Regions from separate parts of the Stenotrophomonas rhizophila genome, predicted to be linked through region 1. Evidence: riboswitches for the same ligand, from Rfam matches in the RefSeq annotation. Region 1 holds a riboswitch; the other holds the start of a gene.

Region 1 (7,867 bases):
GAACCTGGTGGACTTCGGCATGAACCTGCAGGAAGCCGGTGATGCGCCGCGCATCCAGCATGAAGGCTCGACCGAACCGACCGGGCAGGCCACGGCGATGAGCGACGGCGGCGAGGTGAACCTGGAAACCGGCTACCCGTATGAAACGGTGCGCGCGTTGATGCGCAAGGGGCACCGCGTGACGTTCGCTGACGGTCCGTACGGCGGGTACCAGGCGATCATGCGCGACCCTGAAACCGGGGTGTATTACGGTGCTTCGGAAAGCCGCAAGGATGGGCAGGCAGCCGGATACTGAGCAGTCCGGTGGAGCCACGCGGTGCGTGGCTGCTTCATGCATCTTTGCGAGCAGCCGGCGGCCCCTGTCAAAAACATGGATGTTTTTGCCAAGCCCCCAAGGGTGAAGGCGCACTGCTTGCGAGGCACTGCCTCGCGTGCGACTGAACGCCCAGCCGCTGGCGGCTGGGCCGGGGCCCGGAGGGCGGTTTACGGCGTGTCCCGTAAGAGGCTGCCCGTCGGCCTCCCCAGCGCGTAAAAACTGAAACGCTGCTCTTACCCCTTACGTATCCGCCCGCGAAGCCTCATCGCGCGTCTCTTCCTGCGCGGCGATCTCTCGCTCGATCCAGGCATCCATCATCCGCCGCGCGCGCAATGCGCGTCGACGCTGTAGCGCGTACTCCATGTCGAGCACGCGGTACAGCGACCACATGACGGCCAGCATCAGCAGTGCGAAGGGCAGGGCGGCGATGGTGATCATGCCCTGCAGCGCGTCCAGGCCGCCGGCCAGCAGCAGCACGGCGGCGATCAGGGCAATCGCCACGCCCCAAGTGATCTTCCGCGACAATGGCGGGTCGCCGGCTTCGTCGGTGGACATGCTGGCCAGTACCAGCACCGCCGAGTCTGCCGAAGTGACGAAGAAGATCATCAGCAGCACCAGTGCGATCACCGAGAGCACGGTGGGCAGCGGCAGGCTGTCGAACATGGTGAACAGCACGGTTTCGTAGCCGGTGCCCAGTGCCTGCACCAGGTCCACATGGCCGAAGATCTGCGACCACAGCGCGGTGCCGCCGAACACCGAGAACCACAGGAAGCCGAGCACGCTGGGTGCGATCACCACGCCGAGCACGAACTCGCGGATGCTGCGCCCGCGCGAGACGCGGGCGATGAACGAGCCCACGAAAGGTGCCCAGGCAATCCACCACGCCCAGTAGAAGATCGTCCAGTCGGCCACCCAGGTGCTGCCCGAGAATGGCGACATGCGCAGGCTCATGGTCACCAGCTGGTTGAGGTAGGCGCCAATGGTGGTGGTGAAGGTATCGAAGATGAAGGCAGTGGGGCCGAGCACCAGCACCAGCGCCAGCAGCACGGCAGCCAGGCCGAGGTTGAAGTTGGAGAGCCACTTGATGCCACGGTGCACGCCGCTGGCGGTAGAGGCCATGTACAGCACGAAGGCGACGGCGATGATGGTCAGCTGCAGCGGCGCGCCGGCGTGCAGGCCGAACACGCGGTCCAGCCCGGCGGCGATCTGGATGGTGCCAAAGCCCAGCGTGGTGGCCACGCCGATCGCGGTGGCCACCACCGCCGCAACGTTCACCACGGTGCCGATCCACCCCCGGTGGTGCGCGCCGATCAGCGGCTGCAGCAGATCGCTGATCAATCCACGGCCATTGCGGTTGAACTGGAACCAGGCCATCGCCAGCCCGATCAGTGCGTAGATCGCCCACGGGTGCAGGCCCCAGTGGAAGAACGCATAGCGCATCGAGGCGCGTGCCGCTTCCATGCTCTGCGGGGGCAGGCCTTCGGGTGGGGTGACGAAGTGCGAGACCGGTTCGGCCGCGCCCCAGAACACCAGGCCGATGCCCATGCCGGCGGCGAACAGCATCGACATCCAGCTGGCGTTGGAGAAATCCGGTTCGGCATCTTCACCGCCGATCCGCAGCGAGCCCAGCCGCCCGAAAGCGAGATAGAGCAGGAACGAGAGCGTGATGAACACCACCAGCAGGTACAGCCAGCCGGCACTGCGGACGATGTGCACCAGCCCGCCGCGCACGATTTCGTTGAACGGGTCGGGTGCCACCCCAGCGGCCAGCACCAGCAGTACCACCAGGGCGATGGAGAGTCGAAATACCATGCGCGGCAGTCTATCCAAGGCGGCATGACATGGCTGTTCACACTTGCGGTGCAGGTGTGGTCTAATCCGCCCCGAAGCGGGGGTACCGCGGCCATGTGGCCTCGGTTGAGACAGTCCCTTCGAACCTGATCCGGTTGATACCGGCGTAGGGAAGCTTCGCAACAGCCGATGCACCGCGCCGCCCAGCCCCCCGCCTGGGATCCGCGCGCCGTGCGCCGGCCGTGCGCCGCCGCTTCGTCCCTCGCCGTGCGAACCCTCGCACCGACAACCCAGGACGATGCCCGATGAACGCACACCCTTCCGCCCTGCAGCAACAGGCCCAGCAGCTGTCCGAGTCGGTCACCCGACCCATTCCCGGCTCACGCAAGATCCACGTGCCCGGCTCGCGCTGCGACCTGCAGGTGCCGATGCGCGAGATTGCGCTGAGTGGCGGCAACGCCCCGCTGACCGTGTACGACACCTCCGGCCCGTACACCGATCCCGAGGCCCGCATCGACCTGTCCACCGGCTTGCCGGCCCTGCGTGCAGGCTGGGTCGCCGAGCGTGGCGACACCGAACTGCTGGATCGGCCCAGCTCGGCGTTCGGGCGTTCGCGCGAAACCGATGCGCGGCTGGACGCGGTGCGCTTCCCGTCGCGGCTGCAACCGCGACGCGCGGTGGCCGGCGCCAACGTCACCCAGATGCACTATGCCCGTCGCGGCATCATCACTCCGGAAATGGAGTTCGTGGCGATCCGCGAGAACCAGCGCCTCGAGGCCATCCGCGACGAGGCGCTGCTGATGCAGCACCCCGGCCAGTCGTTTGGTGCCTCCATCCCCGCCTCGATCACGCCGGAGTTCGTGCGCGAGGAAATCGCGCGCGGGCGGGCGGTGCTGCCCAACAACATCAACCACCCCGAGAGCGAGCCGATGATCATCGGCCGCAACTTCCTGACCAAGATCAACGCCAACATCGGCAACAGCGCGGTGTCCTCGGGCATCGCCGAGGAAGTGGAGAAACTGGTGTGGGCGATCCGCTGGGGCGGTGACACCGTGATGGACCTGTCCACCGGCAAGCACATCCATGAAACCCGCGAATGGATCCTGCGCAACTCGCCGGTGGCGATCGGCACGGTGCCGATCTACCAGGCGCTGGAAAAGGTCGATGGCCGTGCCGAAGACCTGAGCTGGGAAATCTTCCGCGATACGCTCATCGAGCAGGCCGAGCAGGGCGTGGACTACTTCACCATCCATGCCGGCGTGCTGCTGCGCCACGTGCCGCTCACCGCGCGCCGGGTGACCGGCATCGTCTCGCGCGGCGGCTCGATCATGGCCAAGTGGTGCCTGGCCCATCAGCGCGAGAACTTCCTCTACACGCATTTCGAGGACATCTGCGAGATCATGAAGGCCTACGACGTGACCTTCTCGCTGGGGGATGGCCTGCGCCCCGGTTGCATCGCCGACGCCAACGATGCCGCGCAGTTCGGCGAACTGGAAGCGTTGGGCGAGCTGACGAAGATTGCCTGGAAGCACGATGTGCAGACCATGATCGAAGGCCCCGGCCATGTGCCGATGCAGCTGATCAAGGAGAACATGGACAAGCAGCTGCGTGAGTGCGGCGAGGCGCCGTTCTACACGCTGGGGCCGCTCACCACCGACATCGCGCCGGGCTACGACCACATCACCAGCGCAATCGGCGCGGCGATGATCGGCTGGTACGGCACCGCCATGCTCTGTTACGTCACCCCCAAGGAGCACCTGGGCCTGCCCAACCGCCAGGACGTGCGCGACGGCATCATGGCTTACCGCATCGCGGCCCACGCCGCCGACCTGGCCAAGGGCCACCCGGGTGCGCAGGTGCGCGACAACGCGCTGAGCAGGGCGCGCTTCGAGTTCCGCTGGGAAGACCAGTTCCACCTGGGCCTGGATCCGGAGAAGGCGCGCGGGTTCCATGACGAAACGTTGCCCAAGGACGCCCACAAGGAGGCCCATTTCTGCTCGATGTGCGGCCCGCACTTCTGTTCGATGAAGATCACCCAGGACGTGCGCGACTACGCGGCCGGGGCGGCCGTCATGCCGCCCGGGCGCGACAGCCGTTAAGCTTCGGCCATCGACACAGGGGCAGGGACACCACGATGGCCATAGCGCGCACCACCCGATGGCTGGCCATCGCCCGTCGGCACCCTTCGGCCTGGTTGCTGGGGGTGCAGTTGCTGGGCGTATTGCTGTACCCGGCCATGGACGAGTCCGGGGCCGGCCGCGCGCTGTTCGGCGCGTTCGGCATCGCGGTGCTTGGCCTGGCGTTGTGGGTGGTGCGGCGCAGCCCGCTGGGCATGTGGGTGGCGTTGCTGTTGGCCATTCCCTCCGTGGTGTTCTCCCTGTCCGGGGCACTGCTGGGGCGGCCGGCGCTGGTCACCACCGCGCAGCTGCTGGAATGCCTGCTGTATTTCTATACGGCCGGCAGCCTGATCGCCTACATGCTGCAGGACCACAAGGTGACCCGTGACGAGCTGTTCGCCGCGGGCGCGACCTTCACGCTGCTGGCCTGGGCGTTCGCCTTCGCGTTCGCCGTCTGCCAGCAGTGGTTCCCGGGCAGCTTCGTGGCCACCAGCGAGAGCGAACTGCGCACCTGGATGGAGCTGCTTTATCTCAGCTTCAGTTTGTTGTCCGGGGTGGGCCTGAGCGACGTCGTGCCGGTGCATCCACAAGCACGCGCACTGGTGATGCTGGAACAGTTCGCAGGCGTGATGTACGTAGCGTTGGTGGTGTCGCGACTGGTCGGATTGACCATGATCCGCAATGCGCGAAACTGAATCGCCGATAAAAAATTGCTGAATCAAACTTAAAAAGTTGCTGAATCGCAGATAAAAAATTCGCGCCAAGCGGCGCGAATGTTGAAGCAATTTATGTGGATTCGTCGGCGAGAGAGGCCTGATGTCCTCTGCGCGCACAGGCGCAGTTAACCGGCATAGGCTAGTATTCGCGCGCTTCAGTGTCTTTGCCCTTTGCACTGATGACGTGTGCGGAATCTGGCGGTTCGTTCGATCTGTGGTTGATTCGATGAATGCTGCGTTCCTGTTGTTCAGTTGTATTACGTAGCGCCGGAATGATCAGCCTGGATAGTGAGACACCCGCTGCCGACCGCCTGAGGATCGGCGATTGCACCATTACGCTGTCGTCGCGTGAGGTGGTGGTGGAGGGCGCGCGTCGTCCGCGCCGGCTCACGCCCAAGGCGCTGGGTGTGCTCAAGGTGCTCATGCGCGTGCCCGGTGCGGTGGTGACCCGCGAGGAACTGTTCGCCGAGGTCTGGCCGGACACGCTGCCCACCAACGATGTGCTGACCCAGGCCATCACCCAGCTGCGCAAGGCGTTCTCCCGCGACGACGACGGCGGCACCGCCTATATCGAAACCATCGCCAAGACAGGCTACCGGCTGCTGCAGCCGGTGTCGGTGCTGGTCGAGCCCGGCCCGGACGTCGATGCCGCGCCCAATGAAGACGAACGCGATGCGCTGGCCGCCGTGTTCGCCGCGGCAACCCCTGCGCCGCGCCCACGCAGCCGCTGGCGGCGCAACCGGCGCTATGTGTTCCTGGCCATCGGCCTGGGCATGTTCATCGCCCTGCTGGTGATGGCCGCACTGCTGCTGCAGCGCCCGCCGCGCGGGCCTGAAGGCAGTGGCGTGCTGGAAGACGGCAGCCGCGTGGTCGGCAGCCCGCAGCGCCCGTATCGTTTGATTACCGCCACGGCCGGCTTCGAGACCTACCCGACCGTATCGCCGGATGGATCGCAGGTGGCTTACGAGGCCGACGATGCAACTGGCGACGGCAGTGCGATCAAGGTGCAGACCTCCGGCAACGCGCCCGCGCGGCTGCTGACCGATACGCCTGCGGGCCATTCCGACCGTTTCCCGAACTGGTCGCCGAACGGCCGCGATATCGCATTTGCGCGGTTCGGGCCGGAGGGCAGCTGCGAGGTGCTGATCGCCAGTGCGACCGGTGGTGCGATCCGCCATGTCACGCGCTGCGACGGCACCGAGCTGCTCAGCTTCGACTGGACGCCCAACGGGCGTGGCCTGGTGTTCGGCTCGCTGTCCGGCCGCCATGCCTATCGCGGCATCCGCGTGCTGGACATCGCCAGCGGTGCATGGACCCCGGTGGACTACCAGGTTGCCGACGACAGCTTCGACTACGCCCCGCGTTTCTCGCCGGACGGCCGCTGGATCGTGTTCGTGCGCAACCCGCAGATCGGCGACCTCTGGCGCCTCCCGGCCAGCGGCGGCGTGCCCGAACAGCTGACCAACGATTCGGCCGAAATCCGTGGCTGGGCCTGGCGGGGCGACAGCCGGCACATCGTGTTCGGGCGCCGCGTGGACAGCGAAGCACGCCTGTACGAACTGGATACCGAAACGCGCACGCTGCGCGATGTGGGCCTGGACGACGCGCAGTCGCCGGCGTTGTCGCGCAGCAACAACATGCTGGCCTTCGTGCACCGCAAGGCGCAGTTCGGCCTGTTCCGCGTGCCGGTGAAGGACGGCCGTCCCGGCACGCCCGAACGCCTGTTCCCTTCCAACGGTCGCGATGGCCAGCCGATGCTGGCGCCCGATGGCCGGCAGCTGGTGTTTACCTCCGATCGTTCCGGCAACTACGGCTTGTGGTGGGCGGACCTGTCGCGCCCCGAATCGCTGCGGCCGGTGGAAGGCCTGCGTCCTGAAACCCGGCAATCCGCCGACTGGTCGCCTGACAGCACCCATCTGCTGGTATCGGGCCGTGATGCCCAGGCGCGGCCGGTGATCTACGAGGTTTCACCGCGCGACGAGCAGATCGTGGCGCTGCCGGTGCCGGTGGCGCAGCCCCTGCAGGCCTTGTACGCCGGCGACAACGACCACGTGCTGGTCGTGGAGCGCGACGACGACGAACGCATGCGCCTGTCGCTGTTCGATCGGCGCACCACGCCGTGGAAACTGCTGGGCCACGTCGATGGGGTGTCCCAGGCGCGGCTGGATGCGGCCCACCAGCGCGTGCTGTTCACCCGGTTGGCGGCGGGCGGCCTGTGGTCGGCCGATCTGCGCCTGGATCCGGCCAGCATCCAGCAGGTCAGCGAGGATCGGCCTTCGCGCTGGCGCTACCGCACCTGGGCGGTGGCCCGCGATGGCAGCCTGGATTACCTGTCCAGCCGGGCCGACTGCTCCACCGTGTTCGCACGGATCAACAGCCCGTCGCAGGGGGCGGAGTACTGCCTGGACGCCGATCGGCTCAGCGCCGGCAACGGCTTCAGCGCGCAGCCCGATGGCAGCGCCCTGTACCTGGCCCTGGCGGTCGCAGACGGCGCCGACATCGGGGTGATGACGCTGCCCGAGCCGCCCCGACCCGTGTTCTCGTCGGTGCCCAACCTGTTGTTCTGGAAAGGAAAGTAGTCTTCGTACTTCTTTCGTGGGGGCGTCGTGGCGAATTCGGATCAATCTCGTCGAAACGTCCTGACGCAGACCGCCTGACTTGGCAAAACGGTTGCCCCGTAACGGCAAACCCCGGTGTACGTCATGCGTCAGCTTTCCCTCGCCGATCGCGGCCAATCGCTCTCCCTGGACAAGATCGTCGACGACGGTCCGCTGCCCACCTGCCTGGGCGTGGCCCGGCTGGGCAGCCTGCAGACGGCTGGCACCACCTTCACCGTGTGGATGCAGCTGCGCGGCAGCGCGTGGGTCGAATCCAAGGAAGGCCGCTTCCGCCTGCGCCAGCGCGAGTGGATTGCGTTCGAGAAGGAA
Region 2 (7,867 bases), 1.1 Mb from region 1:
CACCGCCAGCTCATGCTGCAGCCCCAGCTGCTGCAGCCGCCAGCGCATCAGGGCCTGGTTGGTGGGATGGTCTTCCACCACCAGCACACGGCGCCGTGCCTGGCCCGGTGGCAGCGGGTCGACGTCGCCGCCGGGGCGCTGCTCGTCACGCACGGTTTCCTCGCCGGGCACCAGCGGCAGGCTCAACAGCACCTCCACGCGCGTGCCCTCGCCCGGCACGCTGTGCATCTCCAGTCGCCCGCGCATCAACCCCACCAGGCGCTGGCAGATGCTCAGGCCCAACCCGGTCCCCCCGTAGTGGCGGGTGATCGCCACATCGGCCTGAGCAAACGGCTTGAACAGCCGCTCGCGCTGCTCGGGTGAAATGCCGATACCGGTGTCGGCCACCGTCAGCCGCAAGGCCTGCGCCATCTCATCATCGCGCTCCACGCTCAATGCGATGGTCACCGCGCCTTCGTTGGTGAATTTGATGGCGTTGCTGAGCAGGTTGAACACGATCTGGCGCAGCCGCATGCCATCGACCAGGTGCTGGTGGGCGACGGCGGGATCGACCTCCAGGCTGAGCGAAAGGTTCTTGCTGGAGGCCTGTGGCGACAGCAGCTGCTGCACGTTGTCGAGCAGGCTGCGCAGCATGACCGGCTGCGGCTCCAGCGGCAACGCGCCGGCTTCGATGCGCGAGTAGTCGAGGATGTCATCCAGGATCTGCCGCAGCATCTGCGCCGAATCCTCGATGACCGCGATGATGCGCCGCTGCTCGCCATCCAGGTCGGTGTGCGACAGCGCTTCGACCATGCCCAGCACGCCACTCATCGGCGTGCGGATTTCGTGGCTCATGGTGGCCAGGAAGTTGGATTTGGCCGCGGTGGCCCGTTCGGCGTCGGACTTGGCGGCGGCCAAGGCATCGGCCTGTGCGCGCGCTTCGGTCACGTCCACCCAGTAACCGCTCCACAGCACCACGCCGTGTTCGGCGGCATACGGCAATGCGCGGGTACGCACCCAGCGCACCGCGCCGTGCGGGCTGGTGCGGAACTCCATGTCCAGCGCGGAGAAATCGCGCGCGGCGTCGTGCAGCGCGCGGTTGACCGCCTCGCGGTCGCGCGGGTCGATCTGGTCGACCAGGCGGGTTTCATCAGCGACCACTTCGGCGGTGCTGACCCCGAACATCGACTGCAGGTCGCCGGTGATGTACGGGAACGTCACCCGGCCATCGCTGTCACGGCGCGCCTGGTAGACGATCGCCGGCAGGTTGTCGGTCACTTCCACCAGCCGCTGTTCCAGCCGGCGCCGCATGCCGACCTCGCGGCGCAGCCGCCAGTAGCCCCATCCATGCACGATGATGCCGGTGAGCAGCACCAGCGACAGCGGCACCGCCCAGCGCGCGACCGAGCGCCAGTCCAGCCCGGTGCGGTATTCGGCCAGCAGCCAGTCGCCCCGGATGGCGGCGTGCTCGCGTGGGGTGAGGTTGGCCAGTACCCGGTCGAAGGTGGTGGCCAGCGGTGCGTACTGGCGTTTGACGGCCAGCGACAGCTGGTCGCTGAAGCCCGCCGGCGCGGCCACGTGCAGCTTGGCCGGATACACCTCGCGAACCACGCGGTCGACCATCGCCAGGTTGCCCACGTAGGCATCGGCGTCGCCATTGGCCAGTCGCGACAGTGCCTGCTCCACGCCGCGCGCCGGCACGATGCGCGCCTTGGGCGCGTACTGGAGGATGTAGCCGCGCAGGCGCTCGGGGTCGGAGAGCAGGATGCTGCGCCCGTCCAGGTCGCCCAGCCCCAGTACCGAACGGCTGTTGTTCGGGGTGACGATCACGTTGGGCACGCTGATGAAGGGCTGGCTGAAGACCCAGTCATCGCCCAGGTAATGCGCATCGTTCGGCATGCCCATCACCACATCGACATCGCCGCGGCGCATCTGCTCGCGCACCTCGAACCAGTCGTGCGCGGGCACGCGGTTCAACTGTGCCCCAACCATGCGCAGCTGGCGCAGGTAATCGCCGGCCACCCCGCTGGGTTCGCCGGCCGCATCGATGAACGACAGCGGCGCCCCGTTCGGCGCATAGCCCATGCGCAACGGGGTGGCCAGGATGCGGCGTTCGGCCTCGCCCAGGATCAGCCGCGACTGCGCCGACCACTGCAGTGGCGGCAGCCAGCGCTTGTACAGCGCCTCGCGCTGCGCGGCGGTCACGGTGGACAGCGCGCTGTCGAGCGCTTCGGCCAGCGGCTGGCGGGCGTTGGGCACGCCGAAGTGGAGGCGCTCGGGCGGCAGGTCGCTGGGCCGCAGCAGGGCGATACCGTCAATGTCCTGCTCGCGGATCAGGGTGCTGGCGACGTGCGCATTGCCGATGTACACATCGGCCTTGCCCTGGGCCACCATCGCCAGCGCGGCCCGGGTATTGGGCGCAGTCACCTGGCGGGCGGCGGGGAAGCGTGAACGCACCTGGTTGCTGGTGAGGAATTCCTGCTCGGTGACCACGCGCAGCCCGGCCAGGTCCGGGTCGCTTGAGGTCCGGGTATCGCCCACCCGGCCCACCAGGGCCAACGGCGCGTCGGCGTAGGAGCCGGTATAGACCATGCAGCGGGTGCGGTCCGGGGTGAGGGTGATGTTCATCACCACGTCGACCTCGCCCCGGCATGCCGCATCCAGCACGTCTGCCCAATCGCGATACACCCGCACCTTCACCCGCACGCCGAGCTGCCGGGTCAACAACATCAGGTAGTCGTAGCCGAGTCCGTCGGGGCGGCCGTTGTGCATGAATTCGAATGGTGGCCAGCCGCTGTCGTACAGCCCCAGTAAGATGGTAGGGTTCCGGTCGATCCATTCAGCCTGGCGCGGTGACAGCGACGGTGCAGGCGCCGGAGCCGCGATGGCGCCCAGCGCGATCACCAGGCCCAGCACGACCAGCCAGCGGACAACCGAGGTACGCATGCTGTCAGTTCTCCCAGGAGTGATCCGCCCACCGCGACGTGCCCCGAGGGGCCGCTGCCTTAACGGCCATACTATTCCATGAGCTTGCGCATAATCATCGCCGACGACCACCCGGTGGTCCGCATCGGCACCAAATCCGTGATCGAATCCAGTGGCGTGGGCCACGTGGTGGCCGAAGCCAGCAGCGTGGATGAGCTCTTGGCCGTGCTCAAGGTCAAGGAGTGCGACGTGCTGGTCACCGATTACTCCATGCCCGGCGGCGGCCAGCCTGACGGTTTTGCCATGATCGGCCAGGTCCGCCGTCACTATCCGGACCTGCCGGTGCTGATGCTGAGCGTCTCCAACAACCTGGCGATCCTGCGCATGGTGGTTGGAACCGGCGTGCTCGGGCTGGTCGACAAGACCTCGTCGATGGAAGAACTGCCGGTGGCGATCCAGACCGTGCACCGCGGCCAGCCGTATGTCAGCCGCACCCTGAAAAAACGCATCGACAAGATCGGCACGGAGGGCATGGGCGACGATCGCGCACGCGCGCTGTCGCCCCGTGAGGTGGAAGTCCTGCGCCTGCTGGGCAGCGGCCTGATCGTCAAGGAAATCGCCGCGAAACTGCACAAGAGCGTGAGCACCATCAGCCGGCAGAAAGGCGATGCCATGCTCAAGCTTGGCCTGGACAATGACGCCGATCTGTTCGATTACATCAAGATCCACCGCTTCTGAAAGTGTGTCACCGATCCATGCCCTGTTTGCCGACACTACCGTTTCAATGACGAACCCCGATCACCGCGTGCAGGGCCTGGACAACGATGACGTCGCCGCAGATTGGCCTGCAATCGACGACGCCGAACTTGCCTGGCTGCGCGGGCAGCATCCGGCGCTTGAGGGCGACTGCCACGTGGTGTGGCACAGCCCGCGACCGTTTTCAGCGGCCGCGCTGGTGGAGTGCGGATCACGGCGCTGCTTCATCAAACGCCACCATCGCCGCGTGCGCACGGCCGACGTGCTGGCCGAAGAGCACCGTTTCATCGCGCACCTGGCCGCTGCCGGACTCCCGGTCGTGCAGGTGCTGCAGGCCTGCGATGGCGCCACCGCGATCGCCCATGGCGACTGGACCTACGAACTGCACGCGCAGGGTGACGGCCATGACCTGTACCGCGACAGCCCCTCCTGGACACCGCTCGGCGATGCCGCGCAGGCGCGCACAGCCGGTGCGATGCTGGCCCGCCTGCACCTTGCATCGGCCAGCTACGCCGCGCCCCAGCGCAGCACGCACCTGCTGGTGGCGCGCGATGACCTGATCCGCGCCCCTGATCCGCTTTCACTGCTGAAGCGTGAGCTGCTCGACCGACCGGGGCTGGCCAGTTACCTGTCGCGCCAGCAGTGGGAACACGACCTGCAGCGCGCGGTGCTGCCCTGGCACGCGGCCCTGGGCGAGCGCCTGGCCGCCGAGCCGGTGCTGTGGGGGCACAACGACTGGCACGTCTCCAACCTGCTCTGGCACGGCCACGGCGCCACGGCGTCGATCGCCACCGTGTTCGATTTCGGCTTGGCCTCGCCGACCAGTGCCCTGTTCGACCTGGCCACCGCGATCGAGCGCAATGCCATCGCCTGGCTGGATGCAGACGGCGATGGCCCGGTGGCGCATGCCGATATCGCGCTGGCGCTGCTGACCGGCTACCGCCAGGTACGGCCGCTGGGGGCCGCCCAGGTGCACCTGCTGGCCGACCTGCTGCCGGTGGTGCACCTGGACTTCGCCCTTTCGGAAGTGGAGTACTTCCAAGGGGTTACCGGCTCCCCGGCCAACGCCGACGTGGCGTACCGCACGTTCCTGCTGGGCCATGCCGACTGGTTCGCCAGCCGCCCGGGCCGGGCCCTGCTGGATGCCCTGCACGCCGCTGCCTGAGCCACCGGGGTCGCAACGGCGGCCGATTGGTGTGAAACTAGCCACTGAAGCGGGGGTGCCTGGCGTTGCCAGGCTGAGAGAGTCCCTTGGAACCTGATCCGGTTTGCACCGGCGTAGGGAGCTTGAGCAGCGAGCGCATCCCCCATTGCGGGCCGGTGCGCCTGCGCGCCGTCGCTTCGTCTCCTCTGGCTGATGACGAATCGAATGAACCGCTGCTACCGCCTCACGCTGTTGACCGCCGCCCTCTGCGCCGCCCTGCCGCTGTACGCCAGTGACGCCGACAGCGCCGCAGGCGAGCGCTCGCCCACCGACCTGGCCGGCATCCGCGTGCAGGCGCGCAAGCCCGCCGCGCCGCTGGCACCGTCGAGCAGCTTCGGCAGCGCGGACTGGAAGAACACCCCGGCCTCGGTCAACGTGCTCGACAGCGCCTTGCTGGACCGCCTGCAGGTACGCACGCTGTCCGAGCTGGCCCGGCACGACGCGTCGCTGGGCGACAGCTACGCACCGGTGGGCTATTACCAGAACATCGCCATCCGCGGTTTCGCGCTGGACCCGGCCACCGGCTACCGCTTCAACGGGCTGTCCATCGCCGGCGAACAGCGGCTGGCGCTGGAAAACGTGCAGCAGGTGGAAATCCTCAAGGGTGAGGCCGGGCTGGCCGCGGGCGTGATGGCCCCGGGCGGGATCATCAACTACGTCGGCAAGCGCCCCGCCGATGTGCGCACCGTCACCCTGGCCACCGATTCGGAGGGCTCGCGCTACGCGGCGGTGGACCTGGGCGGCTGGCTTACCCCGCGCTTCGGGCTGCGCTTCAACGCGGCCTGGGATGACACCTCGTCCTATATCGAGCATGCCGACGGCCGCCGCAACTTCTATTCGCTGGCCGCCGACTGGCTGATCGGCGAACGCGGCAAGCTGGAAGTGGATGCCAACTACCAGACCAGCGCGCAGCGTTCGGCGTCCGGTTACCAGCTGCTGGGCGGCAGCGAACTGCCGCGCGGCGTGGACCGCAGCCGCATGCTGGGCCACCAGCCGTGGCAGCAGCCGGTGGGCATCGACAGCACCAACCTCACCGCGCTGCATACCTACGATTTCAGCCCGGCCTGGCAGTCGCGCGTGTCGGTGGGCCACAGCCGCTCGGTGATCCAGGACAACGTCGCCTTTGCGTACGGCTGCTACTACGCTGCTGGCTGCGCCGATGGCAGCGTACCGGGCAACTACTTCGCGCCCAACGGCGACTACGACATCTACGATTACCGCAGCCCCGACGACGTGCGCCGCAATGACGAGGCACGCGGCGAACTGCGCGGCCGCTTCAGCACCGGCGCGGTGGAACACGAACTGTCGGTGGGGCTGAGCGCGTTCCACCGCACCGTGGACAAGCGCCAGAACGTCAACGAGTACGTGGGCACGGCCAACATCGGCGATGCGCAGGTACCCGTGTTCGATCCCTCGCCGCTGCAGCCGGGCCCGTCCGCGCGGCGCCTGGACAGCTGGCAGCGCGCGGTGTTCGCGCTGGACCGCATGCACGTCGGCGATGACTGGCAGTGGCTGGCTGGCGGCCGCTACGTGCGCCTGGATGAGCGCGCCTACGACAAGCGCGGCACCCCGGAACGGCACAGCCGGCTGTCGCAGTTCCTGCCGCAGACCGCACTGGTGTGGCAGGCCACCGAACAGCTGAACGTGTACGCCAGCTACGTGGAAGGCCTGTCGCTGGGCCAGGAAGCGCCGTTCTGGACCTCCAACGGCAGCACCTTCCTGCCGGCCATGCAGTCGCGCCAGCGCGAGCTGGGGGTCAAGTACGCCGCCACCGACGGCCTGATGCTGGGCGCGGCGGTGTTCCGCACCACCCAGCCGTTCCAGTACGCCAAGCCGGACGCCAGCGATGCCGGCTTCACCTTCGTGCAGGAAGGTACCCAGGCCCACACCGGGCTGGAGCTGACCGCCAATGGCCAGGTCACCGAGCGGCTGGCGCTGAACGCCAGCGCCAGCGTGCTGCAGGCGCGCGCGCGCGATGCCGGTACCGCGTTCTACGACGGCCAGCAGCTGGTCAACGTGCCCAAGGTGCGTGCGGCCGTGCACGTGGACTATGCCCTGCCGTTCGTGGCCGGCCTGGCGGTAAGTGGCGGCTGGCGCTATGCCTCGTCCAATGCGGCCACGGTGGATGGCAGCGTCAAGGCACCCTCGTATTCGGTGTTCGATGCCGGTGTGCGCTTCCAGCACGCGCTGCGCGAGCATCCGGTGACCTGGACGCTGTCGGTGGACAACGTATTCGACCGCTTCTACTGGCGTGACACCGGCAGCAGCTATGGCGATTACTACCTGTTCGCCGGTGCGCCGCGCCAGGCGCGCCTGTCGGTCACCTTCGGCCTGTGAGCGCGCTCCTGCTCGAATGGAGCGCCGTCGCCGCCAGCCTGCTGGGGGTGTGGCTGATGGCCAAGCGCCGCGTGCTGGCGTGGCCGGTGGGACTGCTGGCGGTGGGCCTGTATGCGGTGGTGTTCATCGAAGCACGGCTGTATTCGGACACCCTGCTGCAGGTCGCTTTCGGCGGTTTCCTGCTGTACGGCTGGCTCAGCTGGCACCGGCATGCCGAGCAGGATGGCGCGATCGTGATCGTGCCGCTGCCGCGACGGCGATTGCTGCGCGACCTCGGCGTGGGCATCGCCTTCGGCATCGCGTTGGGCGCGGCCATGCACACCTGGACCGATGCCGCGCTGCCGTGGCTGGACGCGATGCTGGCCGCCCTCAGCCTGGTGGCGCAGTGGTGGCAGGCACGCCGGCACGTGGCTACTTGGTGGCTGTGGATCGTGGTGGACGTGGTCTACGTGGGCATGTACCTGGCCAAATCGCTGGACATCACCGCCGGGCTGTACCTGGTGTTCGTCGGCCTGGCCGTGATGGGCCTGCGCGCGTGGTCGGCCGCGGGCCATGCCGGGGCGGCACTGAAAGCGCGCTAGGCGCGTAATGCCTCAGTCGAGCAGAAAACGCATCGCCCCGGTGCCCAGCGCCGGGTCGGTGCTGCCCGGCCGGCCATCTTCGATG

The links. A riboswitch is a leader RNA that binds a small molecule or an ion and turns the genes downstream of it on or off. The one in region 1 is predicted to bind thiamine pyrophosphate.
Region 2: another riboswitch for thiamine pyrophosphate. It lies ahead of BAY15_RS01475 (TonB-dependent receptor); the one in region 1 lies ahead of thiC (phosphomethylpyrimidine synthase ThiC).

The regions. Positions count from the first base shown of each region.
Region 1 covers NZ_CP016294.1:3,508,664-3,516,530, reverse strand. Annotated here, with positions in the region: gene ggt (gamma-glutamyltransferase) at 1-295, shown strand, start outside; gene BAY15_RS15670 (BCCT family transporter) at 557-2,128, opposite strand; TPP riboswitch at 2,197-2,298, shown strand; gene thiC (phosphomethylpyrimidine synthase ThiC) at 2,413-4,206, shown strand; gene BAY15_RS15660 (ion channel) at 4,242-4,919, shown strand; gene BAY15_RS15655 (winged helix-turn-helix domain-containing protein) at 5,213-7,519, shown strand; gene BAY15_RS15650 (helix-turn-helix transcriptional regulator) at 7,643-7,867, shown strand, end outside.
Region 2 covers NZ_CP016294.1:371,332-379,198, reverse strand. Annotated here, with positions in the region: gene BAY15_RS01490 (ATP-binding protein) at 1-2,925, opposite strand, end outside; gene BAY15_RS01485 (response regulator) at 3,004-3,642, shown strand; gene BAY15_RS01480 (phosphotransferase enzyme family protein) at 3,689-4,825, shown strand; TPP riboswitch at 4,867-4,962, shown strand; gene BAY15_RS01475 (TonB-dependent receptor) at 5,030-7,201, shown strand; gene pnuC (nicotinamide riboside transporter PnuC) at 7,210-7,782, shown strand; gene BAY15_RS01465 (phosphocholine-specific phospholipase C) at 7,795-7,867, opposite strand, start outside.